4 regions of the Shewanella sp. YLB-07 genome follow, and region 3 is predicted to be linked to each of the others. Evidence: predicted binding sites of a transcription regulator. Region 3 holds the regulator's gene; each other region holds the start of a gene.
The links. The regulator sigma-54, encoded in region 3, starts transcription at its own class of promoters, with help from an activator protein. The targets are predictions, from matches to a motif close to GTTGGCACGNNNNTNGNNT.
Positions count from the first base shown of each region.

Region 1 (7,513 bases), on a different contig from region 3:
TCCATTTGATTAGCCACGTATGGCTTAAGACCAATATTACCTACTACCCAGTACTGATTATCAGGCAGGTCATCATCAGCGCCTAAAACATTCGGGTTAACATACATATCATCATATTGTGGACGTGCCATAACTCGAGCTGCTGAAGCACGCATTATCACATCATCAGAAAGGTCGAAAACTACGTTTAAGCTTGGTAACCATTCACCATAGCTTGCATCATCCGAAACTTTCTTGCCACTTTGATAATATGTTGAAGTTGCTTCAGTCCCAGCATAACGAACACCAAAGTTACCGCGCATGCCGTCTGTACCAAAATTCGCCATCACATATGCAGCATAATTATCTTCATCAACTTCACGATATGAACCTAAATCTTCATTTTCGCCAATGATGCTAGACTTAGCCCACGCTTTTAGCGCTTCAGGATCAAACTTTGCTATCTGATAGTCACCGGCTCCGACATCGATAGTTCCAGCAGCAACACTGCTTGTTGCAATACTAGTATCAAATCCTTCAGCCTGAATATACTCATAGCGACGAGAAGTTGTATTGTGCTGTGCGTATTTAACACCTGTCTTAATCGCATTGATCACACCGAAATCAACATCGAATTTAATATCAGCTTGAATGTAGCTTTCATCATCAGTCTTTGGGGTGCGGTTAAAGTTTGAACCTGTCCCCATGGTTAATGACCCTGGATCGTAAGCTGCGATGTCGAAACCATTAGTATCCCAAGTCTGGCTTCCACCAGTAAAGTCATAGGTACCACCTGGGATTGGTGTGCCACCCGTCCCGTCATCTACAACCATTTCAAAGTCTGTACCGCCAGATGACGTTGTTGTGCCTATCTGTGTGCTAAATTCATAGCTATCACCTGAGTATTCCATCTTTAAATCGAATACTTGAGACTTCATTGTCGCTTCACGTGGACGAGCCTGCCAAAAAGCGACATTCAAAGGACCAGCAACTTGAGTCCCAGAACCATCTGCACTTGGGGCATCACCACCACATAGACCACAACCGCCTAACCAGGTTGTGTCATCCCACGCACCAGAACCAGGGGCACCAGACCAAGATGTATCACCTTGAGTAAGCCAAAGTGCATAGTTGGTGTTATTTGCTTCCATCTGCATATCTATAGCGTTGAAAACAAAGTTTAGCGAATCTGTTGGAGCATATTGGAAAGTAGCAGTAAGAGCCGAGCGTTTACGCTCTTGCTCAAATGCAACGGGACCTGCTCCCCACTCCCAAAAAGCTTCGTTACCCTGGCGCTGTAAGCTACGATCTTGCAAAACACCTGAAACTAAAACACCAAATGTTTCATCATCATTTTTCCAAGAACCCAAAGCTGAAAACTGGGGGTCTACCGTATCTGAGTCACTCTGGTATTGACCTTCGGCGGAAGCATAAAAAGTTAGAGAGTCCATATCAAGCGGTTTACGAGTATTAATAATTACCGTACCACCGATACCACCTTCGGCTAGATCAGCTTGAGATGATTTATAAACTTCTATATCGCCAACAAGCTCAGAAGGGAGTAGCTCATAGTTAAATGAACGCTTCGCAGGCTCTAATACAAACCAACCTGTTGACGCAACATTCTGACCATTAAGTGTAGTTAAGGTCAGATCTTGACCAGCACCTCGTATTGAAACACCTGCACCTTCACCGAACTGACGCTGGATAGTTACACCAGGAATGCGCTGTAAAGACTCAGCAACGTTTTTATCCGGGAACTTACCGATATCTTCAGCGGTAATAGCATCAACAGTACCATCAGAGAAACGCTTGGCGTTCAAATTGGCCTGTTGCGAAGCACGAATACCACGTACTTCGATTTTTTCAATGTTGTCGTCAGCCGTTACAGCCGAATCAGCTTCTGCTGAGATTGCAGACATAGAGACTGCAGTACCGAGCAATAGCGCTATATTTGTAGCTAGTACACTTTTCTTAAAATTAGATGGTCGCATCTCGTTTCCCTTCCATAACTTTATTTTATTTTTTAGTATCCATAACCATCCCCTTAGGGAATGACAACGCTGTCATGTCTAGTACAAACATTACACAATTATTTACACCGGCGCCACAAGAAAATAACCAGAAGCGACAGAAATCGGTTCATCTGTACATTTTTTTCACAGGTGTCGACCAACTACCCATTTGTAAAACCTTTGTTGCATGCGGGGTTGAAGGATAAAAGTTGTTGTTATTAGTTATAAGAAAATTATTTTTATCAGAGATAAATTACATTTGCCGATTGCTAATTAAAGTAAAAGTTCGCACTATAGGCTGTAACAAAATGAAATAAAGTTCTTTGTAAACCTGATTATAAAAGACGTACATTCATCTTTACAAGTATTAGAACTTACCTATAACACACTGATAAAACGAGTGTTTAGTTGTATGAAAGTCACAATAAATGACGTAGCGAAGCATGCTGGTGTTTCAATTAAAACAGTTTCTCGAGTCACCAATAACGAGCCATCTGTAAAACAAGCAACCATAGATAAAGTCAATAAAGCCATTGCAGAGCTGGATTATCAACCTAATTTAGCGGCGAGAAACTTAGCAGGGACTAAGTCTTATGTCATTGGTTTTATCTATGATAATCCCAACGCTTATTATGTTATTGATATGCAAAATGGCATCCTGTCCTCATGCAAAGCACTTGGATACGAGCTACTCATTCATCCTTGCAATGCGAAGTCTGATAACATTTGCAATGAATTGACCACTATGGTGAAGCACGCAAGACTAGCAGGATTAGTCTTGACGCCTCCGCTTTCGGAAGACCCAAAAATCCTCCAAGCCTTGGACGAAATTGATGCCAATTATGTGCGAATCATTGCCGGAGAGAAAATCGATAGCAACACTGGGTTAGCCGTACTTGTGAATGATAAACATGGAGCCGTTTCAATCACACAGCATCTGATTGACTTAGGTCACAAGAACATCGCCTTTTTAAGTGGTGATCAACACCACGAATCTACCAAAGCACGTTTATCTGGTTATACCCAAGCGTTAAAGGATAATAACCTGGAGCTAGATGAACAAAACATTATTGAAGGCGAATATTCTTTCGAATCAGGTGTATCCGGTGCAAAGATTTTACTCAACAGGGTAAACAAACCTACCGCTATCGTTGCTTGTAACGATGAAATAGCCGCTGGAGCTTTATTTGCCGCACGCTTAGAAGGATTGGATATCCCTAAGGATATCTCTATCGTTGGTTTCGAAGATAGTCCGTTCTCTAGACAGACCTGGCCAAAACTGACGACAGTACATCAACCGAATCAAAAAATAGCCCAGATGGCGACTGAACTCTTAATTGCGAAAAGACGCTCGCAAAAGTCTGCACAGGCGAAGATATTCATACCAGAGCCAGTGATTAGAGACTCATCTTCGAAAGCGACATAGATTTTAGTCGCTAAAATATTAATTCCAATCGGAATAAGATCAAAAACGGCGTTGAAGGAAGCTCTTCAACGCCGTTTTTATAAATATCTACCAATGCTTATAAAGAGAGTTATACCGCCTCTTCGTTCTCTTCACCAGTACGGATCCTAATCACACGTTCAATCTCAGTGACAAAAATCTTACCATCACCAATCTTTCCTGTACGCGCCGTATCCACTATGACTTCAATGGCTCGGTCTAGCTGCTCATCTTGGATCACTAGCTCTATTTTAACCTTAGGTAAAAAGTCCACCATGTACTCGGCACCGCGATACAGTTCGGTGTGCCCTTTCTGTCGGCCAAAGCCTTTGACTTCAAGAACGGTCATGCCGGTAATGCCGATCTCAGCGAGAGATTCACGAACATCGTCCAGCTTAAATGGCTTAATAATTGCCTCGACCTTTTTCATCAAATGCTCCTTATAGGGTAGAAATTGCTTATCTGTATTATTGATCCAGCTTATCACGAGCTTGGAACTCACTAAAGTTAATATACCAATCAATCTCATGGAAGCAATTTCCTTTCCACTAAACAATAAAATTGCCTTACCATTTCTTCTAACCTAACTATACTTTCACTATTGGCCATAGATTTTATGTGATTGCAGGACGCAACACGGGCCTTTTAAAAGCAAATGTATCGAACTTATATTCAAAGGACTGAATATGAAAAAAAATAATGGTTTTACACTCGTCGAACTCATGACCACTCTAGTGATATCTACAACCTTAATCAGTATTGCAGTTCCAAACTTCAACTCCCTTTATGCACACTATCGAGCAGACTCATCCATTCGAGTCATTCAACAGACACTCCAAATGGCACGCAATAGCGCCATCAGTTACGGCGTACGCGTCACGGTTTGTCCCATAATAGAAAACCAGTGTAGCGACGACTGGACGATTGGCATTACCGTTTTCATTGACTCTGGAGCCAGTAATGTCATAGATGGTCAAGATGAAGTCCTGATGAAAACCGCCAGTTTCTACCATGAGGATTTTGTCACTTATAACCGTAGCGCCATCAGATTTCAAGCCGATGGCCTAGCTTCTGGCACCAACGGTACCTTAAAATATTGCCCATCGTCGACAAGAAGTGAATACTCGAAAGCAGTAATCATTAACCAATCAGGGAGAATCCGCTTCTCGAAAGCCGCTATCATCGAGTGCAGGTAATGGCTAAGTAGCAATAAAGTTTTAAGTAATAATACAAACAAACTGAAACAGTCAAAATACCCTTTGCAGCCAATATATTGGCTTTAAATAGTTGTTTTTTCGTGCTGTAAATAGACCTGTTCTCGCTTATACTTAATACTGTAATTGAGAGGAGAGAAAGTTATGCGACCGATACAAAATGGATTTACTTTAATTGAACTTATGGTGACACTCGTGGTTGCTATGCTCTTAGTCGGTGTCGGCGCGCCCTCCTTAAAAGCTATGTATGAAGGCTATCGAACTGATAGCCAAATACGTAAGGTTAATCAATCTTTACAGTTTGCGCGAAGCCACGCCGTTAGCTACGGCTCTAGAGTGACCATGTGCCCAATAGTATCAGGAAGCTGTAACGCAGACTGGAGTAAAGGGTTCAAAATATTTCTCGATAACGGCGCCCCAAATCAAATCGATGGCAACGACGAGGTGTTGACCGTAGTAGGTCCTTTTAATTCTAGCGATTTTGTTTCATTTGCCCCCAGCGCAATAAATTTCACTACCGATGGACTCACCAGTGCAGGCTTATTTATCTACTGTCCCGGTAGTAAGGTGAGTGATGAAACTATGGGTCTGCAAATTAATGCCTCTGGAACAGCAAGATTTAGCACAGCAACCAACCTAAACTGTAACTAAGCCTATCTTGCCGTCTCTTCATCTAGCTTTTGAGCTGCGCCTAATGTAAATGAAGCATCAAGCTCTACACACTCTTCAACGTCCTTGATATAAATACGCTTACCCGGGAGCTTTCTTGACGGCAATTTGGCCATGTTCCTTGTGAAATTCTTTACCTCCCATCTATAGAAAGCAATTTCATAACCCTTAGTCGTCTTCAAATAGCACTTATATTCAAGTTTTTCAGCTTTTTTATCATCCGCATTAACAGATGACGAGTTAACTAATAGTGCAAATGCAATAAAAGAAAATATTAAATATGTTAACTGTGACTTATTCATTCCCAACACTCCGCAGGTGACTTTTCTCCGATATCATTAATCTGAATAGTGATACATGCGCTATCTCGACTAGCCTGCTTCCCTTGAGCCGTTGCTACGACGATAAAGCTAGTCGTTCCTGTTGAATCTACGCTATATAATCCACTATCAATAACATAGGGATCTGCACCTAGGTTTAGATCATTCATATCTGTAGCATATTGCCTGTTATCCAGATAAAACTGCTCTTGTAGGTTGGCGACTCGCATTACCGCGGCTAAACCATCGGCTCGGCCTCCCTTAGCGACAAAGTCTGTATAAGTTGGATAGATCACAGCGGCTAAAATCCCCATAATAGCCACTGCAATCATCAACTCAATTAAACTAAAACCTTTAATTTTATTCATCCGATTTTCACTCATCATATTGCAATCATTACTCGTTAATATGGTAATAAATACGGTTCACACCTAACCCACCACCCACGCATTTTTCATCACCTGGAGGGCAACCATCACCGCCACCACCACCACCACCGTCAGCTTTTTTCATCTCATCACCGGCTGCACCGATGCCAATCAGGTACATATAGGAATCTCCATTTCCGTTCGGAGGAATAACCAATTGAGGGGTATCCGGCACTCTCTCTCCCATTTCAAGATATTCATGAGTATAGGAACGAGTCCCCTTATGAAGATCAAACCCATAAAGTCGTCCTACACCAGAGACTAGGCATTGAGTACTCGAAGCCGTGTCCCCGGGAACATATGAAGTAAAGAAAACTCGGCCTTCAATGATTGAAGCACCAGCCAGACTCTTCTCACCAACACCACCAAAACCATAATACCAGCCTCGCTTTAAACCGAAGCTGATATTATCAGCATCAGAGGAAGGGGCTGCTGATGTCACATTATAAAGATTAGCTAAAGTCAGTGTTTCCGGTACTTCATTACCGGGTGCCCCGTTGAATGAGCGGGATATGACATGTCGGTCCTGAAGCATGTAGAACATATCTGAGCGCGAAGTATCTGTCGGATGAGGCCTATGACCAGTGCCAACGACTACCGCATCATAAGCGACATTCTGATATGTTTTAGTTTTAGTCGTGGTTTCGCCAATAGTCACATCAACTTCAGACAGATTGGTGAATACCGTTTGTGCCACTGCAGGTTCTGAAAAAAATCGTCTATCAGAGGCTAAAGTTCCACCGCCAAGGTCGGCAAACTTAAATACTGTCCATGGATTAGTCGAGTCTTTAGGGCTGCCGCTAGGCAGATCCATACGCCAAACATTACCACCTGTATCGGTCGCATATATTCTGTCGGTTAATCGGTCACCATTGGCATCTAACACAGCGACAGAGTTAGGGATACTGTCGCTAATCCCAGGCATCTGGGTCATTTTGGTGTCTGAAGTAGGTCCAAAAGCGTGTACTAACACTCCTGTTTTAGCATCGACAATAAATACACCGCGACCTTGCGCATCAGGTAAACCGACAGCAGCAGGATCTTTTGATGAAGGAGAATAACCTGCACCAAAAATAAGTACAGGTGAAGCAGTTTCCGGATCGGTATTACCTATTGGCCAGCCTGGGATAAGGGTAATAACAGGTTCTGACCAAGTTTGACCAAGCTCACTCATGCCTGCACTATCTGAATCAATTTTCCACATATAACTAGGAGAATCAGGACTAGTAATATCGATAGCATAGTAAGACTTGCCTCCACGGCGCATCCCTGTAAATACCCAAGCCTTCTCTATTCCGCCTGAGCCCGTTTTCACATAGGCCACTGGAGGGCTATCCATCCCATAGACTGAGTGTACTCCGGTGGGAACATTCGCTCGTAATTCGACTAAATTAGGTAACAACTCATAGGGCATAAATGCCCATGACTCAGCGACTGAATCTCC
Region 1 covers NZ_VOQB01000001.1:12,105-19,617, reverse strand. The annotation lists gene FS373_RS00085 (TonB-dependent receptor) at 1-1,973, opposite strand, end outside; gene FS373_RS00080 (LacI family DNA-binding transcriptional regulator) at 2,407-3,420, shown strand; gene FS373_RS00075 (P-II family nitrogen regulator) at 3,530-3,868, opposite strand; gene FS373_RS00070 (GspH/FimT family pseudopilin) at 4,125-4,634, shown strand; gene FS373_RS00065 (GspH/FimT family pseudopilin) at 4,797-5,303, shown strand; gene FS373_RS00060 (TapY2 family type IVa secretion system protein) at 5,306-5,623, opposite strand; gene FS373_RS00055 (type IV pilin protein) at 5,620-6,009, opposite strand; gene FS373_RS00050 (pilus assembly protein) at 6,038-7,513, opposite strand, start outside.
Region 1: FS373_RS00075 (P-II family nitrogen regulator) is a predicted target of sigma-54. The motif match lies at 3,970-3,988, and genes of this name have one in related genera.

Region 2 (7,513 bases), on a different contig from region 3:
TTTACTCATTAATGATGTACACTTATCAGCTCGAGTGGCATCGGCCAAAATGCTGCTGGATGAATGTAAACAATTGAATAGTGAAAACTCCAGCCTGATAGAACTGAATATCGCAAGCATGAATCGTTTTTCCCAGGCTCTGCAAGTTAGCCGCAATGCATCTAGCTTGACCTATAATGACAAGGGAAAGACCTCGACAATATCTACCTTGGGCAATGATATACAAGCCTAACAGCCCATCTGATGCTCCCCAGCCATAACACTCTGCTCTGCTATAAACGCCCCAACTTAAGCATCACGGTGACTAAGCCTCAAGATAGCGATTAAGAGCCTTATCAGCCAGATAAATATACCCTATCCCATAATGGCCAAGAGATACCTAGACCACTCCCACATCACTCTGACCCCAAACACAGCTAGACCTTCACCTTATGAAGAGAAATACGGCTCGGCAGAACAGGAACTTTCTAAGCTAGACAGTCATGAGCCATGTGCCAGAAAATGGCAGGAAGCCATGAAGGGAACGAGTAATGGTAAGAAAGTCATGTGAAATCGAAAAGGAAATTAAAGACAGCAAGCCTACTGCTTTCCTGCCTCCAATAGTTAACGCTTAAAAGTAAGTGATCTCTTTTATCTTTTGTGGTCTATTTTGCTGTTCATACAAGGCCCACACTAGAGAGAAGTCTAACTCGAGTTCGGTCACATAATGATCCCCGGCAGGATAACTCTTCACCACTTTAGCGCCGCGTATCACACCAGATACAGATGCTTGAATGCTATCGTTTGATAACATCCAATCATTGACACTGCTGCTTGCTGACAACTGTTGGCCAAAAACCTGTTCGGCTAACTCTCTGTATGCGGCAATCTTCGAGGCTTGCATCGCCATCACCACTTTTTGCGCCTGAGACTGGGCTGGCTGAGTGTCTAATGGCGCATAGCCTATCGCCGTTAATTTAGGAAAACTTTCGGGAGCCTGAGTTTCCCACTCTATGTACCTGTCCTGTGACGCACAGCCTGAGATAAACAGTAAAGATAAGATTATCCATGTTTTCATTGTGCACCACCTATAACTTGAACTTGCTGCAATCCGCCGACGGGATCTCTATATAACAGACCATCTCTTGAGGTGATCTTCTCAGATTTTTTCAGGTACCCAGGTAATTCGTTGATATTAAATGCTCCCTGTGACGCCGAAACCACTCGATTATTGGTTATGTTCACTATCCTGGAATTAACCACGAGTCCTCTGGTATTGATACTCATCGTCGACACAAGAACATGCTCAACGGCGATCCCAGAAGGGAGTTGCTTCCAATCACGAGTCAATAGGAAGTCCCCATTGGGGGTAACCCTGATGTTATCGCCGACATTGATATCTACCAGATTAAACTTACGCCCATGTAAGGCGGCAATTAAACCTTGCTGCAACTGTAATCCAACTGCATTTGTCTCATTAAAAGACTCCAGTAACACAGGCGTTGCTACCAGCAGAGGCTGATCACTCCCGAGCTCATCATTCTGCTCAACCAACTCACTGACAATTTGCTCAGACAAGTGGTTGATGGCCGATGTCGACGGCAATTGATTGCCTTGACTAAGGTTATCTTTTGACAGGCCTTCACCGCTATTCGCACACGCACTCAAGAGTAACGCTGCTGTAAACACTAGTGCTTTACGCATACTTAATTCCTGGATAAACACTCAATATCAATTATCTAACTCAAGTCTCTGACTATTTCAAAGCTGTAATATCACCCAAGTCTGCCGACACTGAATTTACCTATGTGCCATGAGACTGTTCGGGTTAATCGATGACGCTTCATAAGATTTAAAGCAAATATTAAGCCACCTTGGTCAAAATATAGAATATAAGTAGAGATTTGTTTTGCCTATTAGGTGTTTATCGGCTCAATAATACAAAGCTTAAGCTAAGTTATTACTCACAAAGCAAGAGATGAGCGACACCAGCTCTTGAACATGTTCTTGACATAAACTCTAGACAGGATAATGGCATATTAATTGCTTGGTTTATCAATAGTGTCTTAATCCTTGCTACAAGCATGATAATAGACAGTTTGAGCTAACCAAGTGTCAGAAATGCGACGCTAATAGTGTCAGGCCTCAATATTAAAGCCCATTATTGACGCCCATTGTGTGCTTGAAAATGCCATCATAGATTTAGACGTGGACATCTTACATGAAAATTATCGCTGTAATAATTTGGCTCTTTTTAATCGCTTTTTCCTCAACCGCCGATGCCGCATGGGTTGTGGTCAAAGGCCAGGCAAATATTATCAACGGTAACATAAGCAAAGCCAGGGAAGATGCAATAGAACAGGCACTGACCTATGCCACACTCAAAAATGGTGCCAATTTCACCAGCACCCAAAGAGTCCGTAACGGACAACTCGTTCAAGACAGTTTTTCGCTAACAAACCAAGCCCAAGCCAGCAGAGTCGAATTAGTCAACGAGCTCATTGACGGCGAAAAACTAACTGTCATGCTCCGAGTCGATGTTATGCAATCACAAGGCTCACAATGTGATAGCCAACAGCTAAAAGCCGCAATACTGGTTCCTCAGTTTTTAATTCAGGACAGGGCTCAATTACGCTACGGCAATATCGGATTGTTTGAGAAAGACCTATCCCAGCGACTCGGTGATGCACTAGAAGCTCAGTCACTGACCAGCTTTGTTCATATCCATGCCAACGAGCGCTTAGATGTTGAACAAGAACTCGTCGATATCCGTGGCTATCGTCTACCCAGTTGGCTCAGCGAAATCACCGATAGCCAATACGTACTCCTGCCTGAGATTCTCGATATATCGACCGATCCCGCCGAAAGCCAAATGCTGGGGCTATGGCATAGTGATCCCATTCGCCAATTCCGCATCAGGCTTTCCTTATACCATGGCATCAGTGGAGAACAGATTTGGAGCGATTCTTACACCACCTCCTCTCCCTGGGAGTTTGAACGCCAAGAAACCGTCCCCTCGAATCACCAAAGATTCTGGGCTTCAGCCTACGGCAAGAGTATCGATAAGGTATTAGCCAATGTAGTTGAAGACATAGATAGCACATTGAGTTGCCGACCGGTATTAGGACAAGTCGTCGCCAGACAGCATGACAGAGTCATTTTAAACCTAGGTCGACGCCACGGCATCCGAGTCGGCGATAAGTTTCAGTTAATACTGCAACAAAACATCAACGACCGTTTCGATAAAATGCGCGCCATTGCAGGGAAAAGCCGTGCGGAAATAAAAATCGATCAAGTCACTGAAAAAACAGCGACGGCGATTTTAATCGATAAGAATGCCTCTTATAACGTCCAAATTAATGACCTTGCGATCAAAATGTAGCTAAAACCTGAGTTATTGACTTAAATCGCATGATAAACAAGCAACTGAACTCATTAGCTTTTCATCCCCTCTTTTCATTGAGGCGAAAACCAGTATAATCACAGGCGTCTCCTTATAGCTCAACAGGATAGAGCAGTCGCCTCCTAAGCGATCGATCGGGGTTCGAGTCCCTGTGGGGAGACCAGTTAGTGATCTAATATCTTGTGATGAGTAATACTTTCAAGGATAGAATCAATGACTGAACTATTTTCGACAAATCTTCAAATTATCCAGCAGCGCTGGCCTGTGCTTGCTTCAGCATTAAAGTTTCAATCTTTTGACGATCTCGATGCCAATCTTGTCACTGGTAGCAATCAAACTATCAGCGTTAATGGCATCCAATTAAGCAGCCGCCACAATCGAATGTCCGAAGCCCAACTCTTTATAAGTCAGCTCCCGTTAGACTGTAAACAAGTTACCGTTTATGGCATAGGAATGGGGGATGTCCCCAGTTTATTGACTGATAGTAAGCTGATAACAAACATTACTGTCTGTCCGCTCAATCTAGGTCTATTTGCTCTGTTACTCTCTTACACAGACCAACGGGAATGGCTAACTGACAGACGCATAACGATTATAGAGATCCCCAATCAACATCAAATAGCCGAATCATTTATTTCAATAACTCCAGATCTTCTTCTTGCTGACAATGAGAATGCGATATTAAGAGATTTATTAGTACTGGAAAATAACCGTGAGTATGCCAACAAACAACATCAGGTTGATGATCCTCAACTGATTGAACGCTTCAATGAAAATATAAAGTATTTAGAACTAGATCCTGATGCATCGACATTAAGACTGACTCATACCCAACATAACACCTTAGTCATTGGAGCAGGACCTACTCTAGAAGATCATTATGACTATTTGAGAGTACAAAGAGCACTCCCTATTGGAAAGCGGCCATTAATGATAGCGGTAGATACTGCATTTAAAGCGCTATCAAGCCAAAGTATTATTCCCGATATATTAGTTAGCATCGACCCTAATATTACTCTGTCCCACCTACCAGAGGAGATACCTGACTCAGTGACACTCGTATACTTCCCAAGAGTACCTTCAAGTGTTATAGAGCATTGGACAGGGCCTAGGTTCAATGCCTACTCTAAAGCGACACTTTATGATGAGTTGGACGCAAAACATCCCAAGTTAAGGCTATTCACTAACGGTAGTGTTATTCACCCGGCTGTTGATCTCGCGGCCTTTCTCAATAGTTGGGAAATTACTCTCTTCGGTTGCGATTTTAGTTATCCAAATAATAAAACTCATGCTTTTTGGGAAGATGGCTTACTTGGACCAAAGGCCTCCGAAGCGAAACACTGGGTGATAAATGGCCATGGTGACAAAGTAGCCACCGATCTCAACTTTAGAGCATACCTTCGAAGTTTAGAGCACTATATTCGCTTAAAACCACAGGTAAAATTCTATCAATCAAGTCTAGACGGAGCTCGTATTAACGGTGCTCAATATAGGGAGTGTAAAGTTTGAGTAACTGTACAGTAAACACACTAATAGAAAAGTTAATTGAAACAGCCCATAGATTTCGCTTAGGGCAGGAAGCTGAAGGCTCCCAGCGATTACGAGAGTGTATCGACCACCTAGAGCCGATGCTTCCTACGCTGCAACAAGCTAATCAAGTAATACAACTAGTGCCTCTTATGTTGGCAGCTCAAGAGCGACATGACTGGCTTGGGCTAGCCGATGACTTAGAGTATGAGTTACCACGTCTACTTGTCAGCTAGCCAGTACCATAGCTTATACAGGGGCGTCAGCATTACCGAGAAATTAAATACGTTTGTTAAGAGTTGCTCTTTACTATTTACCGATTTAGATTAGCCTAGGAAGCTGAAAGCTTTTTATATAGAGATCTTGCTTAGATAAGGACGTTTTTTATACATATGCTTTCAACTGAGATGTTCACCTAATTGCATCATGATTCGCTATTGCGAACTGATAACATCAAATACAAACAATCAATTTGATCATTAATGTGAGTAAGCCACCGAGTGCTATATAGTGAGATAAGGGAATTTAAATTCATGAATATAAGTCTTCAAAACTTTGTATCAACACAATTATCATTTTTTGAGCAGCATAAAAAAGTAGCAGTGTTTGGCGCTGGAAATGGTGGTCAACAAGTTATCGAGTGGTTACATAAATCCAATATTGAAGTTGTACGCATTTATGATAATGATGAAAAGAAACAGGGGAAGCAAGTTCTTGGAATAGAAATCTGCACCCCAACCATGAAAATCATTAACGACCACCCGGTGGTCATTGCCAGCACATGGAATAAAGAGATAGTCAAACAACTAGAACTGCTAGATTGCAAGCATGTGACAGATGCTAGTATAACAGGCTTATCAAACACGCCATTATCGCCAAACTGGCTTGAACAATTAGATTGGCTAACCAACCGCGTTGCAGACGATGCCAGTTTAAATGTGTTACAAAACATAGCTAACTATCTACATCAGCACGGCGGCCACTTCCCGATGTCTGATTACCCACAATATATTCACCCTAAATCGGTATTAAATAAGCAAGGTGTTATCATTGATGGCGGCGCCTTCGATGGCGATTCAACAATAGAGCTAGCTGACAAGCTTACCTCAAGCGCAAAAATTGTTGCATTTGAGCCCGATATAGAAAATCTCAAACACCTTATGAAAAACGTAGCTCTGCGTGAAGACTCCTGCCGTTTTGAGCTCATTGAAAAAGGACTATGGAACGAAGAAACTGTTCTCAGCTTTAATTCTTCAAGCCTAGTACAAGGCGCCGCTTGTGCATTAACTGCAGAAGGTGACATTAAGGTTAAGGTCATTGATATCGATTCCTTTAGCGCCGCCAAAAACTACTCTGTTTCCATGATCAAGATGGATATTGAAGGAGCTGAACATCAAGCTCTACAGGGGGCACAGCACACTATTAAGCAGCATAGACCCGTCTTAGCAATTTGTTTGTACCACTTTTTTGATGACCTATGGCGCTTACCTAGATTCATAGATAGCCTAGATGTTGAATATACATTTTATATCGGCCATCACCTCGATAATTGGTTTGAAACCGTACTTTACGCTATCCCTTTACCAGCTCAATCAGCATAACTAGTCGCTAGAGTTTTCTCAGAATCACCTCTAAAACAGTTAGAGGTAAGCAATAAAGGAATACAATCTTGAAAGTTAGCGTTTTAATTCTGTCATATAACTTTGAACCGTACATAGAAGCATGTTTGCTCAGTGTGCTGACCCAGATCACTGACTTCGATTTTGAAGTACTCTGTATTGATGATGCATCTTCAGACAACAGTGCAAGCGTTATTAAGGCATTAGCTACGCAGCATACAAATCTGCATTTCTTTGAAAATAAAGTAAACCTGGACGGTAAGCTCTCGTTAATTAAAATAATGCAGGCGTCTACTGGTCATTATTTGATATTCATGGATGGTGATGATCTGGCTCTACCTGGAAAGCTCCAAGCCATGGTCAATTATCTTGAGCAACATCCAGAGTGCGCGCTTGTTTACCATGAAGCAGAGAGTTTTGATAGCGCCACCAATCAAACATTGGGTTATTGGAGCCGAGACTTTTATAATTGGCAATACATTCCACAGCAAGCAAATGCTGAGCATTTAGTAAAGTATGGCACTTTTTTAAACACTAGCTCCGTTGGGTTTAGACGGCATGACAAAATGGTAGATGCTATAGATGGATCATACGGTTTAGTCGGCGATTATTCGTGGCATATTCTCAATACTATGTATGCCGGAGGGAGTATCGATTTTATTAACCAAGTTTATGGCCGATACCGTGTGCACAATAACAACTGTACAAGTCGCATAAAAAGTGACCTCAATCGCCGTGAGGCATGTTTGGATTCACAGATATGGGCATGTGACAAAGCTTTAGCACTCGGTATGGATAACGATACAGTAGCAAAGGGTAAAGCACACCACTACTTTGCCACTGCAATGTATTTTTTAAAACTACATGAAGATGCACGATTCACCCGATTTATTACTGAGTCAGCAACATTTAATCAGTTCTTCGATGCACGTCATCACTTGGCCTGGGAGTTGAGAGAAAACCCTAATATGGCAAGAGCCAAGTT
Region 2 covers NZ_VOQB01000010.1:164,182-171,694, forward strand. The annotation lists gene FS373_RS20780 (flagella synthesis protein FlgN) at 1-232, shown strand, start outside; gene FS373_RS20785 (LPP20 family lipoprotein) at 611-1,057, opposite strand; gene FS373_RS20790 (FlgO family outer membrane protein) at 1,054-1,683, opposite strand; gene FS373_RS20795 (flagellar assembly protein T N-terminal domain-containing protein) at 2,201-3,361, shown strand; tRNA gene FS373_RS20800 (tRNA-Arg) at 3,470-3,545, shown strand; gene FS373_RS20805 (motility associated factor glycosyltransferase family protein) at 3,596-4,891, shown strand; gene FS373_RS20810 (hypothetical protein) at 4,888-5,145, shown strand; gene FS373_RS20815 (FkbM family methyltransferase) at 5,443-6,510, shown strand; gene FS373_RS20820 (glycosyltransferase family 2 protein) at 6,579-7,513, shown strand, end outside.
Region 2: FS373_RS20795 (flagellar assembly protein T N-terminal domain-containing protein) is a predicted target of sigma-54. The motif match lies at 2,010-2,028, and genes of this name have one in related genera.

Region 3 (7,513 bases):
TGTGACATAAACAGATCTATGTTGTCCGCCAGTACAACCTATGGCGATGGTAAGGTAGCTACGGTTATTTCTTTCAAGATGAGGTAACCAGGTTGCCAGTAAGTTTTCTATTTGCCAGATAAATTTATTGACTGTGGGTTGTTGGCTCAAAAAAAGTTGAACCGGCTCATCTAGCCCTGTCATGGGTCTTAGCTCCGGTTCCCAATGGGGGTTTGGCAAGAAACGAACGTCAAACATGAAGTCTGCCTCGGCTGGCATCCCGTATTTGAAGCCAAAAGATTCGAAGTTAATGACCAACTCTTTATCGATACTGCCTAGGAGAATTTCACGGATCTTGTCACTCAGGTCGTAGATATTGAGGTTTGATGTGTCTATGTAATGATCGACCATCTTAGACACGGGTTCGAGCAGTTCTCTTTCATGCTCTATCGCCTCTTTAAGAGACGTCTTAGTGCGGGATAGTGGGTGTAATCTTCGGGTTTCACTGTAACGTTTCAGCAGTACCTCATCGCTCGAGTTCAAGAAGAAACTGAGTAATTCTGTGCCTTCGGGGAGGTTAGCAAACTGCTTCTCTAGCTCTTTGTCTTGCTCTGATATATTACGCACGTCGACACTAATGGCTACGAGTTCTGTACTGCCTTTGAGTTGTTCGAGCAAGGTATCCATTAGTGGCAGAGGAAGGTTATCGACACAGTAGTAGCCAAGATCTTCTAAGACCCTGAGTACGACAGATTTTCCCGAACCGGAACGACCGGACACCATCACCAGTTTCATTGTGTTATCACCTGATAGAGTTCTGACTCATCTTGAGTTTTTCGTAACTGTTTCACAATATGCTTGTTATTGAGTTTCTCAGCCATGGATGACAGAGTACTCAAGTGCTGCTCACATTGATCCGCAGGGACTAAAAGTGCAAATAGTATATCTACAGGTTGCTTATCAATGGCGTCGAAGGAGATAGGCTCTTCGCACTTGATTAATACAGCAACCGGTTGACTTATATTGCTCAACCTACCATGAGGAATCGCAATACCATTACCTATACCTGTGCTTCCCATTTTTTCCCTCGCCAAGAGACTTTCAAAAATCTCTTGTGAAGATAGGGTTGGGTACTGGACAGCGGCAAGATCGCTGATGAGTTCCAGTACCTTTTTCTTACTGCCCGGAGTGGCGCAAGTTGTACATTCCGGCTGCAGGATGGTGCTTAATTCCATTATTAATGCTTTGTTAGCTTCTCTTTGTGTTTAATAACCTGACGGTCGAGCTTATCAATCAGGGAGTCGATAGCGGCGTACATGTCAGCGTTCTCTGACATAGCAAAAACCTCACCACCGGCAAGGTGGAGTTTAGCTTCGGCTTTTTGCTGCATTTTCTGAACATTTAAAATAACGTGTACATTATTGATCTGATCGAAATGTCGTTCAAGCTTAGTGAACTTTTCTTCGACATATTGCCTTAGCGATGTAGTGATCTCTATATGGTGTCCAGTTAGGTTTATTTGCATAGAAATACTCCTCCAGTGTCCAATTTAACTCTTAGGTAGGTTGTAGAAAAATCTTTCGGGATTTAACTCACAACATAATTCCCTGTTATACCAGGAGTTGAGCCTAAGGGTTATCGACTACAGGCTGCTTCTGGTGATTAGCGCTCAACATGAGCGCTAATCAGGTCGTGGCTAAGTAGATTTTTCTATTTAGGTGACGACCTTACTTCCTTCTTTATAAACTCTTACGTTGATTCGATGGTGGAATCAACATGGCTTCACGATACTTAGCTATGGTGCGCCTCGCGACCTGAATTCCCTGCTCTGCTAATAGCAAAGCCATCTTACTGTCGCTGAGTGGTTTCTGTTGATTTTCGGCTGCAACCAGCTTCTTTATGAAAGCACGAATGGCGGTAGATGAACACTCGCCGCCATCATCGGTCCCCACATGGCTGGAGAAAAAGTATTTCAGCTCAAATATGCCCCTCGGGGTATGCATATATTTTTGTGTGGTGACACGGGATATGGTGGATTCGTGCATCTCTACGGCTTCGGCTATGTCGTTCAATACCATAGGTTTCATGGCTTCTTCACCGAATTCGAAGAAGCCCTGTTGGAATTTAACTATGCAGTTTGAGACTTTCAGTAAGGTCTCGTTGCGGCTCTCTAAGCTCTTGATAAACCACTTAGCCTCTTGCAGGTGACCACGAATAAACTGACTATCTGATTGATTCTTGGTACTTTTCACCATGGATGCATAATGTTGGTTGACGTTGATCTTCGGCATATTGTCTGGATTTAACTCAACCATCCAACGACCTTTCTTCTTGGTCACAGTGACATCTGGGATGACATACTCATCTTTACCTGGAGTAATGGCGAGTCCTGGGCGGGGATTAAGCGTTTGGATTAACTCAATGGCGACTCTGAGATCATCTTCCTTAAGCTTAGTCTTACGCATTAACTGGCGGAAATCACGTCCTGCGATCAGATCCAGATGATCTTTGATAAGGAGCCTGGCATTATCTATGTGGGGGGTTGTATCTGCGTATTGTGCCAGTTGAATCAAGAGACATTCGCTGAGGTCCCTGGCTGCTATGCCGATAGGATCGAAGTGTTGGATACGTTTGAGGACGGCTTCAACTTCATCCTGTTCAATTTCTGGATCACCCATGGCCTCGAGAATATCTTCAACACTTTGGGTGAGATAGCCCCTCTCATCAATGGCATCTATGATGGCGGTCGCTATGGCGAGATCATTATCAGAAAACGGTGTCAGGTTCTTCTGCCATTCGAGATGCTCATACAAACCTTCGCTGGTCTCGCCTTGGAAGGGCATATCATCGTCGCGCATGGCACCAGAACTCGAGTTCGGAGACGCGGTATAGACTTCATCCCAAGTGGTGTCCATGGGGAGCTCTTCTGGCATGGAATCTTGGGTTATTGCCTCTGAGGTTTCAACCGCAGAGCTGTCGATTGGACCATCACCTTCGCCATCACCCGTGGCGTTAAAGTCTTCTGCGTCTATGGTCTTATCTTCACCATTGACTGGGGGGTCAACCTGTTCTTCATCTAGTTCGAGAAGGGGGTTGGAGTCTAACGCTTGTTGGATTTCTTGTTGCAGTTCCAGCGACGATAGTTGCAATAGACGTATAGCCTGCTGCAGTTGTGGTGTCATGGTTAACTGCTGACCCATTTTAAGCTGGAGTGACGCTTTCATTTACCGCTATTCCCTTCATTGTAATTATAAAATGAGAAAGCCTGCTTTGACTTGTTTGGGGTTTCTCTGAGCCCCTGGACCTTAGGCTGAGTAAGCCGAGTGTCGATAAATACTCATCCCTTAATGCGCGTTAAGAATGAGTCTCTTGATTAACTATAGCTTGAATTGTTCACCTAAGTACACAGCTCGTACTTGCTTATTGTCCAAGATCTCGGCGGGTGTACCTTCAGCGATTAAATTTCCGTGACTGACTATGTAAGCTCGCTCACATACGTCTAAAGTTTCACGCACATTATGGTCAGTGATCAGTACACCTAAGCCGCGACTCTTAAGCTGCTCGATGATTTTTTTAATGTCGATAACCGAAATAGGATCCACCCCTGCAAAGGGCTCATCGAGGAGAATAAACTTAGGGTTAGCTGCCAAGGCTCTGGCTATCTCGACGCGTCTGCGTTCACCGCCCGAGAGTGCCATGCCTTGGCTGTCACGAATATGGGTAATATGAAACTCTTCCAGAAGGCTCTCGAGTTGTTCTTCCCGGGTGTTGTTATCTATATCTGAACGTGTCTGTAGTACCGCCATTATGTTATCCCTAACCGATAACTTCCTAAAGATGCTCGCCTCTTGAGGCAGGTAACCTATGCCTTTTCTTGCCCTCAAGTGCATAGGATCTAAGGTCAGATCATCATCATCGATTAAGATCCTACCTTTATCACTCTGTACTAAGCCTACGATCATGTAGAAAGTGGTGGTTTTTCCCGCGCCATTAGGGCCTAACAGACCGACTATCTGTCCGGTTTTGACTGTGATACTGACATCTTGAACTACGGCTCTATTCTTATAACTCTTGGCAAGGTTGACTGCCTTTAGCGTCATCTGGCTCATTGTTTCTCCTGCCCTATGACTGGTAACTGAGTAGGTATAATGTCTTGCTTGCTGGTTTGATTGTTCGTTTCAGCTGGCTCGACTTCTGGTAATTGAGTCGGCAGCGGCTCCGTAGCTGGCTCTTGTTCTTTGGCCTTATCTTGACTGGTATCCTGATAGCTTTCTGGCTGAATAATGGTGATAACCCTATCATTGCCTTTGCTTTCTGCTATCAACTGTTGCTTAGCTATGTTGTAGCGAATCATATTACCTGTTACTCGGCTACCATCTTGCTCCAGCGTGGCATTACCTACCAAGGTTAAGGTTCTGCTCGATAGCTCATACCTAATTTCTTTGGCACTGGCAGAAGCCGGGCGTCCATCTTCCATTATCTGGGAGTATGTCGCGGGATTTCCGATGGCGACAAGTGTTTTTCCGCCGCCATCTTCTTTAGAGGAGGCTCTGAGTTCGTCGGCTAAAATTTTGATCGATCCCTGAGTCACTTCCACTGGACCATGAAAGATCATCTGATTATTCTTGATATCGGCTTCCTGACTCGCTGCCGAGATCTTAACTTCTTGCATGAGATCATCTTGCTTTGTCATGCCACTAAAACTTGTGATACACAGTAGAGCAGCGATGATTAAGTTATGTTTGTTCATATCGTCCTTCAAATGGCGTACTTGTCTTGTTCACAACACATATGGATCATAGGTATTGTTGGTCTGAGTCTGTTTTTCTAAAATATGGCTTTGGGCTAGCACAAAGCCAAGCTAATTGACCTCATATATCCCTTTAACCTTACTCAATAATTGTACTTTTTGGGCGTTAAGATCACCGAACAAACCCACACCTTGGATAATAAAATCAGTACCTGTGATGTAAACCTCACGATCTGAGGTCATGACCATGGTATTGAGATCTAATTCCAAGTAACTGGTTTTCATGGTTTGAATCGGTTCTTCAGGGCTTATGGAATCGATAATAACATTGTTCTCGAGAACGACTTTGCCTGATTTCTTATTGAGTGTCCCCATCGTCGATTGAAGGCGCCATTTAGCTTGGCCTCCGTCGGGATAGATTAGGTATATGGGCTGAGTGAAATAGGTCATATTGGCCTCATCAAAGTGCTCCATATGGGTAGCTGTGACTCGGCTGTTGACTAACCCCTTGTCATTATAATCGACACTACGTAGGTTATCGGCAATATAATCTGGTCTTAAACTGACATCGATAGCCACCTCTTCATCGCTTTTCTTGGATTGCACCTGCCAATAAAGCAGCAAGGCCGTGCCGAAGAAAGCTATGATGGCCAGAGTCACTCTATTCATATACTCATACCGTGTGCGGTATCGAATTTCTTTTGGCTGAGAAGTATGAGATCCGTTAACTCTCGTAAGGCACCATGTCCGCCTTGGATGCTAGTGACGAAGTCGGCAGCTTGTTTTACATAGGGGTGACCATCGGCGACACAGACTGAAAGCCCAACCTGTTTCATGACTGGCAGGTCAACCATATCATCGCCTATATAAGCCACCTGCTCAGGGGTCACATCATACAAGGAGAGTAGCGCTTGATATGGCTCTAATTTGTTGTCTACACCTTGGTATATATGCTTGATGCCTAGTGCTGTCATACGGTCTTCAACTATCTGAGACTTACGTCCAGTGATGATCGCCACGGGGATATCACTGGTGAGTAGAGATCTCACTCCGTATCCGTCTCGGGTGTGGAAGGTCTTTAGTTCTTCACCGGCATTACTCATATAGACCAGACCGTCGGAAAACACGCCATCTACATCACAGATGAGTAGTTTTATCTGCTTAGCCTTCTGCCAAACCTTGTCAGCTACAGGACCATAAAAACTCTGATGGGATTCATTCATTTATATTACTCCTGCCTTAACCATGTCGAGCATGTTTAATGCACCTATTGGGGTGTTGTTATCATCTACTATGATGAGACCATTGATATCGTTTTCGTCCATCACTTTTAGTGCTTCGGCGGCCAAAATTCCTTCAGAGATGGTGATGCAGCCTTTACTCATCACATCTGAGATTGATGTTTCTCTCAGGTTGACTTGGGCATCTATGACCCGGCGTAGATCGCCGTCGGTAAAAATACCCACTAACTTGTTGGAATCATCGGTAACCGCCGTCATGCCCAGGCCTTTGTTCGATATTTCATAGAGGGCATCTGTGACGCAGATATTCTGCCTTACCAGAGGCAGGTCATGACCTTTATGCATGACATCACTGACTTTGAGCAGTAATTTCCGGCCTAACATACCACCTGGGTGTGACAGGGCGAAATCATCTTTGGTAAACCCCCTCGCTTGTAACAGTGCTACGGCGAGTGCATCGCCCATGACTAAGGTCGCCGTGGTGCTGGATGTGGGAGCAAGCCCTAGGGGGCAAGCTTCTTCGGGTACTTCGATGCACAGATGCACGATAGCATGTTTAGCCATGGTGGATTTTGGCTTACCCGTTACCGCTATAATAGGCAGGCCCATACGTTTAATGACCGGCATCAAGGTTAAGATTTCTGAGGCTTCTCCCGAATTGGAGATGGCTAAGATGATATCGTTCTCACTGAGCACACCGAGATCGCCATGACTGGCTTCACCTGGATGCACAAAAAATGCGGGGGTGCCTGTGCTGGCAAAGGTGGCTGAAATTTTATTGCCTATATGGCCAGACTTGCCCATCCCCATGACGATGACCTTGCCGGTGCACTCAAAGATCAATTTACACGCTGTAGCAAACTCAGCTGAATCTACATACTGGTATAAGTTATCGAGAGCTTTTCGCTCGACATCGATAACGTTTTTGCCCCATTGGCGTAATTTATTTACATCTAGCATTTTGATCTCTCTGTTTATTCAGTCTGATGTAAGTCTTGTTAAGCAAGAAAAAGGACTAGTTGATACGAGATAAAGGTCAACAGTAACACGCCTCCATGCCAAGGCTTTAATGCTCTTGCACGGCCACTCAGTAAAATGAGTACGGCAAGGGCGCTGCTTGTGGCCATTACCATATAGAAATCCCGGGTACTGGCCGCCGCGTCGACTTCCCCTGGCGCAATTAACGCGGGGAGGGCGAGTACGGCGAGAATATTGAACAAATTTGAACCGACAATATTGCCAATGGCCAGATCGTCTTCTTTTTTCAGCACGCCGGCAACACAAGCTGCAAGCTCAGGTAGGCTGGTGCCTATGGCTATGATGGTCAAGCCTATGACCAGATCCGATAAATGATAGGCTTTGGCGATACCTACCGCACCCTGAACCATCCAGTCGGCAGACAGAGGTAGTAAAATAATACCCACGACTAGCCAGAGAACCGCCTTGTGAGTCGGAACTCCAGTCGGTATTTCCTCATCGGCTTCATCTTCGAGTGTGTCAGCTTGCTTGTTGGTTAAGCCATGCCAGATAAGGTAACCCATGA
Region 3 covers NZ_VOQB01000011.1:107,769-115,281, forward strand. The annotation lists gene rapZ (RNase adapter RapZ) at 1-774, opposite strand, end outside; gene ptsN (PTS IIA-like nitrogen regulatory protein PtsN) at 771-1,214, opposite strand; gene hpf (ribosome hibernation promoting factor) at 1,217-1,504, opposite strand; gene FS373_RS21745 (RNA polymerase factor sigma-54) at 1,719-3,203, opposite strand; gene lptB (LPS export ABC transporter ATP-binding protein) at 3,357-4,088, opposite strand; gene lptA (lipopolysaccharide transport periplasmic protein LptA) at 4,085-4,729, opposite strand; gene lptC (LPS export ABC transporter periplasmic protein LptC) at 4,841-5,398, opposite strand; gene kdsC (3-deoxy-manno-octulosonate-8-phosphatase KdsC) at 5,395-5,952, opposite strand; gene FS373_RS21770 (KpsF/GutQ family sugar-phosphate isomerase) at 5,953-6,930, opposite strand; gene FS373_RS21775 (calcium/sodium antiporter) at 6,969-7,513, opposite strand, start outside.

Region 4 (7,513 bases), on a different contig from region 3:
TGCAGCCGGTGATGAGATGAAAAAAGCTGACGGTGGTGGTGGTGGTGGCGGTGATGGTTGCCCTCCAGGTGATGAAAAATGCGTGGGTGGTGGGTTAGGTGTGAACCGTATTTATTACCATATTAACGAGTAATGATTGCAATATGATGAGTGAAAATCGGATGAATAAAATTAAAGGTTTTAGTTTAATTGAGTTGATGATTGCAGTGGCTATTATGGGGATTTTAGCCGCTGTGATCTATCCAACTTATACAGACTTTGTCGCTAAGGGAGGCCGAGCCGATGGTTTAGCCGCGGTAATGCGAGTCGCCAACCTACAAGAGCAGTTTTATCTGGATAACAGGCAATATGCTACAGATATGAATGATCTAAACCTAGGTGCAGATCCCTATGTTATTGATAGTGGATTATATAGCGTAGATTCAACAGGAACGACTAGCTTTATCGTCGTAGCAACGGCTCAAGGGAAGCAGGCTAGTCGAGATAGCGCATGTATCACTATTCAGATTAATGATATCGGAGAAAAGTCACCTGCGGAGTGTTGGGAATGAATAAGTCACAGTTAACATATTTAATATTTTCTTTTATTGCATTTGCACTATTAGTTAACTCGTCATCTGTTAATGCGGATGATAAAAAAGCTGAAAAACTTGAATATAAGTGCTATTTGAAGACGACTAAGGGTTATGAAATTGCTTTCTATAGATGGGAGGTAAAGAATTTCACAAGGAACATGGCCAAATTGCCGTCAAGAAAGCTCCCGGGTAAGCGTATTTATATCAAGGACGTTGAAGAGTGTGTAGAGCTTGATGCTTCATTTACATTAGGCGCAGCTCAAAAGCTAGATGAAGAGACGGCAAGATAGGCTTAGTTACAGTTTAGGTTGGTTGCTGTGCTAAATCTTGCTGTTCCAGAGGCATTAATTTGCAGACCCATAGTTTCATCACTCACCTTACTACCGGGACAGTAGATAAATAAGCCTGCACTGGTGAGTCCATCGGTAGTGAAATTTATTGCGCTGGGGGCAAATGAAACAAAATCGCTAGAATTAAAAGGACCTACTACGGTCAACACCTCGTCGTTGCCATCGATTTGATTTGGGGCGCCGTTATCGAGAAATATTTTGAACCCTTTACTCCAGTCTGCGTTACAGCTTCCTGATACTATTGGGCACATGGTCACTCTAGAGCCGTAGCTAACGGCGTGGCTTCGCGCAAACTGTAAAGATTGATTAACCTTACGTATTTGGCTATCAGTTCGATAGCCTTCATACATAGCTTTTAAGGAGGGCGCGCCGACACCGACTAAGAGCATAGCAACCACGAGTGTCACCATAAGTTCAATTAAAGTAAATCCATTTTGTATCGGTCGCATAACTTTCTCTCCTCTCAATTACAGTATTAAGTATAAGCGAGAACAGGTCTATTTACAGCACGAAAAAACAACTATTTAAAGCCAATATATTGGCTGCAAAGGGTATTTTGACTGTTTCAGTTTGTTTGTATTATTACTTAAAACTTTATTGCTACTTAGCCATTACCTGCACTCGATGATAGCGGCTTTCGAGAAGCGGATTCTCCCTGATTGGTTAATGATTACTGCTTTCGAGTATTCACTTCTTGTCGACGATGGGCAATATTTTAAGGTACCGTTGGTGCCAGAAGCTAGGCCATCGGCTTGAAATCTGATGGCGCTACGGTTATAAGTGACAAAATCCTCATGGTAGAAACTGGCGGTTTTCATCAGGACTTCATCTTGACCATCTATGACATTACTGGCTCCAGAGTCAATGAAAACGGTAATGCCAATCGTCCAGTCGTCGCTACACTGGTTTTCTATTATGGGACAAACCGTGACGCGTACGCCGTAACTGATGGCGCTATTGCGTGCCATTTGGAGTGTCTGTTGAATGACTCGAATGGATGAGTCTGCTCGATAGTGTGCATAAAGGGAGTTGAAGTTTGGAACTGCAATACTGATTAAGGTTGTAGATATCACTAGAGTGGTCATGAGTTCGACGAGTGTAAAACCATTATTTTTTTTCATATTCAGTCCTTTGAATATAAGTTCGATACATTTGCTTTTAAAAGGCCCGTGTTGCGTCCTGCAATCACATAAAATCTATGGCCAATAGTGAAAGTATAGTTAGGTTAGAAGAAATGGTAAGGCAATTTTATTGTTTAGTGGAAAGGAAATTGCTTCCATGAGATTGATTGGTATATTAACTTTAGTGAGTTCCAAGCTCGTGATAAGCTGGATCAATAATACAGATAAGCAATTTCTACCCTATAAGGAGCATTTGATGAAAAAGGTCGAGGCAATTATTAAGCCATTTAAGCTGGACGATGTTCGTGAATCTCTCGCTGAGATCGGCATTACCGGCATGACCGTTCTTGAAGTCAAAGGCTTTGGCCGACAGAAAGGGCACACCGAACTGTATCGCGGTGCCGAGTACATGGTGGACTTTTTACCTAAGGTTAAAATAGAGCTAGTGATCCAAGATGAGCAGCTAGACCGAGCCATTGAAGTCATAGTGGATACGGCGCGTACAGGAAAGATTGGTGATGGTAAGATTTTTGTCACTGAGATTGAACGTGTGATTAGGATCCGTACTGGTGAAGAGAACGAAGAGGCGGTATAACTCTCTTTATAAGCATTGGTAGATATTTATAAAAACGGCGTTGAAGAGCTTCCTTCAACGCCGTTTTTGATCTTATTCCGATTGGAATTAATATTTTAGCGACTAAAATCTATGTCGCTTTCGAAGATGAGTCTCTAATCACTGGCTCTGGTATGAATATCTTCGCCTGTGCAGACTTTTGCGAGCGTCTTTTCGCAATTAAGAGTTCAGTCGCCATCTGGGCTATTTTTTGATTCGGTTGATGTACTGTCGTCAGTTTTGGCCAGGTCTGTCTAGAGAACGGACTATCTTCGAAACCAACGATAGAGATATCCTTAGGGATATCCAATCCTTCTAAGCGTGCGGCAAATAAAGCTCCAGCGGCTATTTCATCGTTACAAGCAACGATAGCGGTAGGTTTGTTTACCCTGTTGAGTAAAATCTTTGCACCGGATACACCTGATTCGAAAGAATATTCGCCTTCAATAATGTTTTGTTCATCTAGCTCCAGGTTATTATCCTTTAACGCTTGGGTATAACCAGATAAACGTGCTTTGGTAGATTCGTGGTGTTGATCACCACTTAAAAAGGCGATGTTCTTGTGACCTAAGTCAATCAGATGCTGTGTGATTGAAACGGCTCCATGTTTATCATTCACAAGTACGGCTAACCCAGTGTTGCTATCGATTTTCTCTCCGGCAATGATTCGCACATAATTGGCATCAATTTCGTCCAAGGCTTGGAGGATTTTTGGGTCTTCCGAAAGCGGAGGCGTCAAGACTAATCCTGCTAGTCTTGCGTGCTTCACCATAGTGGTCAATTCATTGCAAATGTTATCAGACTTCGCATTGCAAGGATGAATGAGTAGCTCGTATCCAAGTGCTTTGCATGAGGACAGGATGCCATTTTGCATATCAATAACATAATAAGCGTTGGGATTATCATAGATAAAACCAATGACATAAGACTTAGTCCCTGCTAAGTTTCTCGCCGCTAAATTAGGTTGATAATCCAGCTCTGCAATGGCTTTATTGACTTTATCTATGGTTGCTTGTTTTACAGATGGCTCGTTATTGGTGACTCGAGAAACTGTTTTAATTGAAACACCAGCATGCTTCGCTACGTCATTTATTGTGACTTTCATACAACTAAACACTCGTTTTATCAGTGTGTTATAGGTAAGTTCTAATACTTGTAAAGATGAATGTACGTCTTTTATAATCAGGTTTACAAAGAACTTTATTTCATTTTGTTACAGCCTATAGTGCGAACTTTTACTTTAATTAGCAATCGGCAAATGTAATTTATCTCTGATAAAAATAATTTTCTTATAACTAATAACAACAACTTTTATCCTTCAACCCCGCATGCAACAAAGGTTTTACAAATGGGTAGTTGGTCGACACCTGTGAAAAAAATGTACAGATGAACCGATTTCTGTCGCTTCTGGTTATTTTCTTGTGGCGCCGGTGTAAATAATTGTGTAATGTTTGTACTAGACATGACAGCGTTGTCATTCCCTAAGGGGATGGTTATGGATACTAAAAAATAAAATAAAGTTATGGAAGGGAAACGAGATGCGACCATCTAATTTTAAGAAAAGTGTACTAGCTACAAATATAGCGCTATTGCTCGGTACTGCAGTCTCTATGTCTGCAATCTCAGCAGAAGCTGATTCGGCTGTAACGGCTGACGACAACATTGAAAAAATCGAAGTACGTGGTATTCGTGCTTCGCAACAGGCCAATTTGAACGCCAAGCGTTTCTCTGATGGTACTGTTGATGCTATTACCGCTGAAGATATCGGTAAGTTCCCGGATAAAAACGTTGCTGAGTCTTTACAGCGCATTCCTGGTGTAACTATCCAGCGTCAGTTCGGTGAAGGTGCAGGTGTTTCAATACGAGGTGCTGGTCAAGATCTGACCTTAACTACACTTAATGGTCAGAATGTTGCGTCAACAGGTTGGTTTGTATTAGAGCCTGCGAAGCGTTCATTTAACTATGAGCTACTCCCTTCTGAGCTTGTTGGCGATATAGAAGTTTATAAATCATCTCAAGCTGATCTAGCCGAAGGTGGTATCGGTGGTACGGTAATTATTAATACTCGTAAACCGCTTGATATGGACTCTCTAACTTTTTATGCTTCCGCCGAAGGTCAATACCAGAGTGACTCAGATACGGTAGACCCCCAGTTTTCAGCTTTGGGTTCTTGGAAAAATGATGATGAAACATTTGGTGTTTTAGTTTCAGGTGTTTTGCAAGATCGTAGCTTACAGCGCCAGGGTAACGAAGCTTTTTGGGAGTGGGGAGCAGGTCCCGTTGCATTTGAGCAAGAGCGTAAACGCTCGGCTCTTACTGCTACTTTCCAATATGCTCCAACAGATTCGCTAAACTTTGTTTTCAACGCTATAGATATGCAGATGGAAGCAAATAACACCAACTATGCACTTTGGCTTACTCAAGGTGATACATCTTGGTCTGGTGCCCCTGGTTCTGGTGCGTGGGATGACACAACCTGGTTAGGCGGTTGTGGTCTATGTGGTGGTGATGCCCCAAGTGCAGATGGTTCTGGGACTCAAGTTGCTGGTCCTTTGAATGTCGCTTTTTGGCAGGCTCGTCCACGTGAAGCGACAATGAAGTCTCAAGTATTCGATTTAAAGATGGAATACTCAGGTGATAGCTATGAATTTAGCACACAGATAGGCACAACAACGTCATCTGGCGGTACAGACTTTGAAATGGTTGTAGATGACGGGACGGGTGGCACACCAATCCCAGGTGGTACCTATGACTTTACTGGTGGAAGCCAGACTTGGGATACTAATGGTTTCGACATCGCAGCTTACGATCCAGGGTCATTAACCATGGGGACAGGTTCAAACTTTAACCGCACCCCAAAGACTGATGATGAAAGCTACATTCAAGCTGATATTAAATTCGATGTTGATTTCGGTGTGATCAATGCGATTAAGACAGGTGTTAAATACGCACAGCACAATACAACTTCTCGTCGCTATGAGTATATTCAGGCTGAAGGATTTGATACTAGTATTGCAACAAGCAGTGTTGCTGCTGGAACTATCGATGTCGGAGCCGGTGACTATCAGATAGCAAAGTTTGATCCTGAAGCGCTAAAAGCGTGGGCTAAGTCTAGCATCATTGGCGAAAATGAAGATTTAGGTTCATATCGTGAAGTTGATGAAGATAATTATGCTGCATATGTGATGGCGAATTTTGGTACAGACGGCATGCGCGGTAACTTTGGTGTTCGTTATGCTGGGACTGAAGCAACTTCAACATATTATCAAAGTGGCAAGAAAGTTTCGGATGATGCAAGCTATGGTGAATGGTTACCAAGCTTAAACGTAGTTTTCGACCTTTCTGATGATGTGATAATGCGTGCTTCAGCAGCTCGAGTTATGGCACGTCCACAATATGATGATATGTATGTTAACCCGAATGTTTTAGGCGCTGATGATGACCTGCCTGATAATCAGTACTGGGTAGTAGGTAATATTGGTCTTAAGCCATACGTGGCTAATCAAATGGATTTAGGTATTGAGTGGTACTTCAACGAGGACTCTTTAGTGTCTGTAGGCCTATTCTGGAAAGATATTAAGAACTTCGTAACTATCAATGAATACCGTGCAGATAGTGCAGACATTCCATTCGAAGGAACATTACGACCTGATGAAGAAGCAGCTGGTTGGACTGTTCAAGAGAAACAAAATGGTGAGTCAGCGATTATCCAAGGTGCTGAATTTCAGTATCAACAAGATTACGGTAATGGTTTAGGTTCTATTGTTAACTATACCTACACTGATACAGAGACAGGTGAGAATACTTACACTGATATGAATCCTTTCTTGAGTGATAGCTCAGAACATTCATATAACGTGACAGGTTACTTTGAAAATGATCTTTTCCAAGTTCGTTTAGCCTATAACTGGCGTAGTGAGTACATGATCCGTGAGCAAGGTTCTTATGGAAATCGCTTACATGATGCATTTGGTAGCTTAGATTTAAGTGCTATCTGGCATGTAACTGATTATTTAGATATCAAACTTGATGGTAATAACCTACTTGAAGAAGGTTCGGTTCAGACTGGTAACAATAACTTCCAGACAAACCGTAGCGGTTTCACTGATGGTTTCCCTACATTTGAATATGAAATGGCTCGTCGCGTTACTTTAGGTGCGAGTGTAAGGTTCTAATCTAATTAGAATTAAGGTATAAAAAGGGAAGGGGGAGTTTAGCTCTCCCTTTTTTTTGTAAAAAATTCATTTTAAAAGAAGCCCTATCAAGGAGCCAAAGAAGATGCCTAATGAAATAACACTTTTAGAACCCAACAAGCATTCAGACGTTAAAGTTTCAAAACCCAACTATTCACAAGTTGCCAATCAACATATTCTCCCTATCACCCTTCATGAGTTCTCTAGAGCAGCAACTGAATACCCAATTGTTTTTGTTAAAAATAGTGAAACAGGTCAGTTCCAACCTGTCGTCATGCTAGGTCTCCAGCCTGAGCAAAATTTAAGTGTGGTTAATGGTGAGTGGATAGGAAGCTATATTCCTAACATTGTAAAAGATTACCCATTTGCTGTTGTGTTAAATGCAGAGCAGCCTGAGAAAATATGGATAGGGATCAAAGAGCAATCTGCTCAAGTAGGGACTGAAGTGGGTGAGCCCCTTTTTAATGCTGGTGAAGAAACACCTTTCTTCACTAAGCGTAGAGAAGAAATCGTACAACATTTCGAGCAAGAGCAGGCAACTCAAGCTATTTTGCAATTAATCGCCGAAAAGGGTTTATTCAGACAACAATCGTTGACTGTCAATATCAAAGGTGACCAACGTAATATAAATGGCTTATATATGATAGATGAAGCCAAACTT
Region 4 covers NZ_VOQB01000002.1:13,468-20,980, forward strand. The annotation lists gene FS373_RS04075 (pilus assembly protein) at 1-133, shown strand, start outside; gene FS373_RS04080 (type IV pilin protein) at 162-551, shown strand; gene FS373_RS04085 (TapY2 family type IVa secretion system protein) at 548-865, shown strand; gene FS373_RS04090 (GspH/FimT family pseudopilin) at 868-1,374, opposite strand; gene FS373_RS04095 (GspH/FimT family pseudopilin) at 1,537-2,046, opposite strand; gene FS373_RS04100 (P-II family nitrogen regulator) at 2,303-2,641, shown strand; gene FS373_RS04105 (LacI family DNA-binding transcriptional regulator) at 2,751-3,764, opposite strand; gene FS373_RS04110 (TonB-dependent receptor) at 4,198-6,834, shown strand; gene FS373_RS04115 (SapC family protein) at 6,938-7,513, shown strand, end outside.
Region 4: FS373_RS04100 (P-II family nitrogen regulator) is a predicted target of sigma-54. The motif match lies at 2,183-2,201, and genes of this name have one in related genera.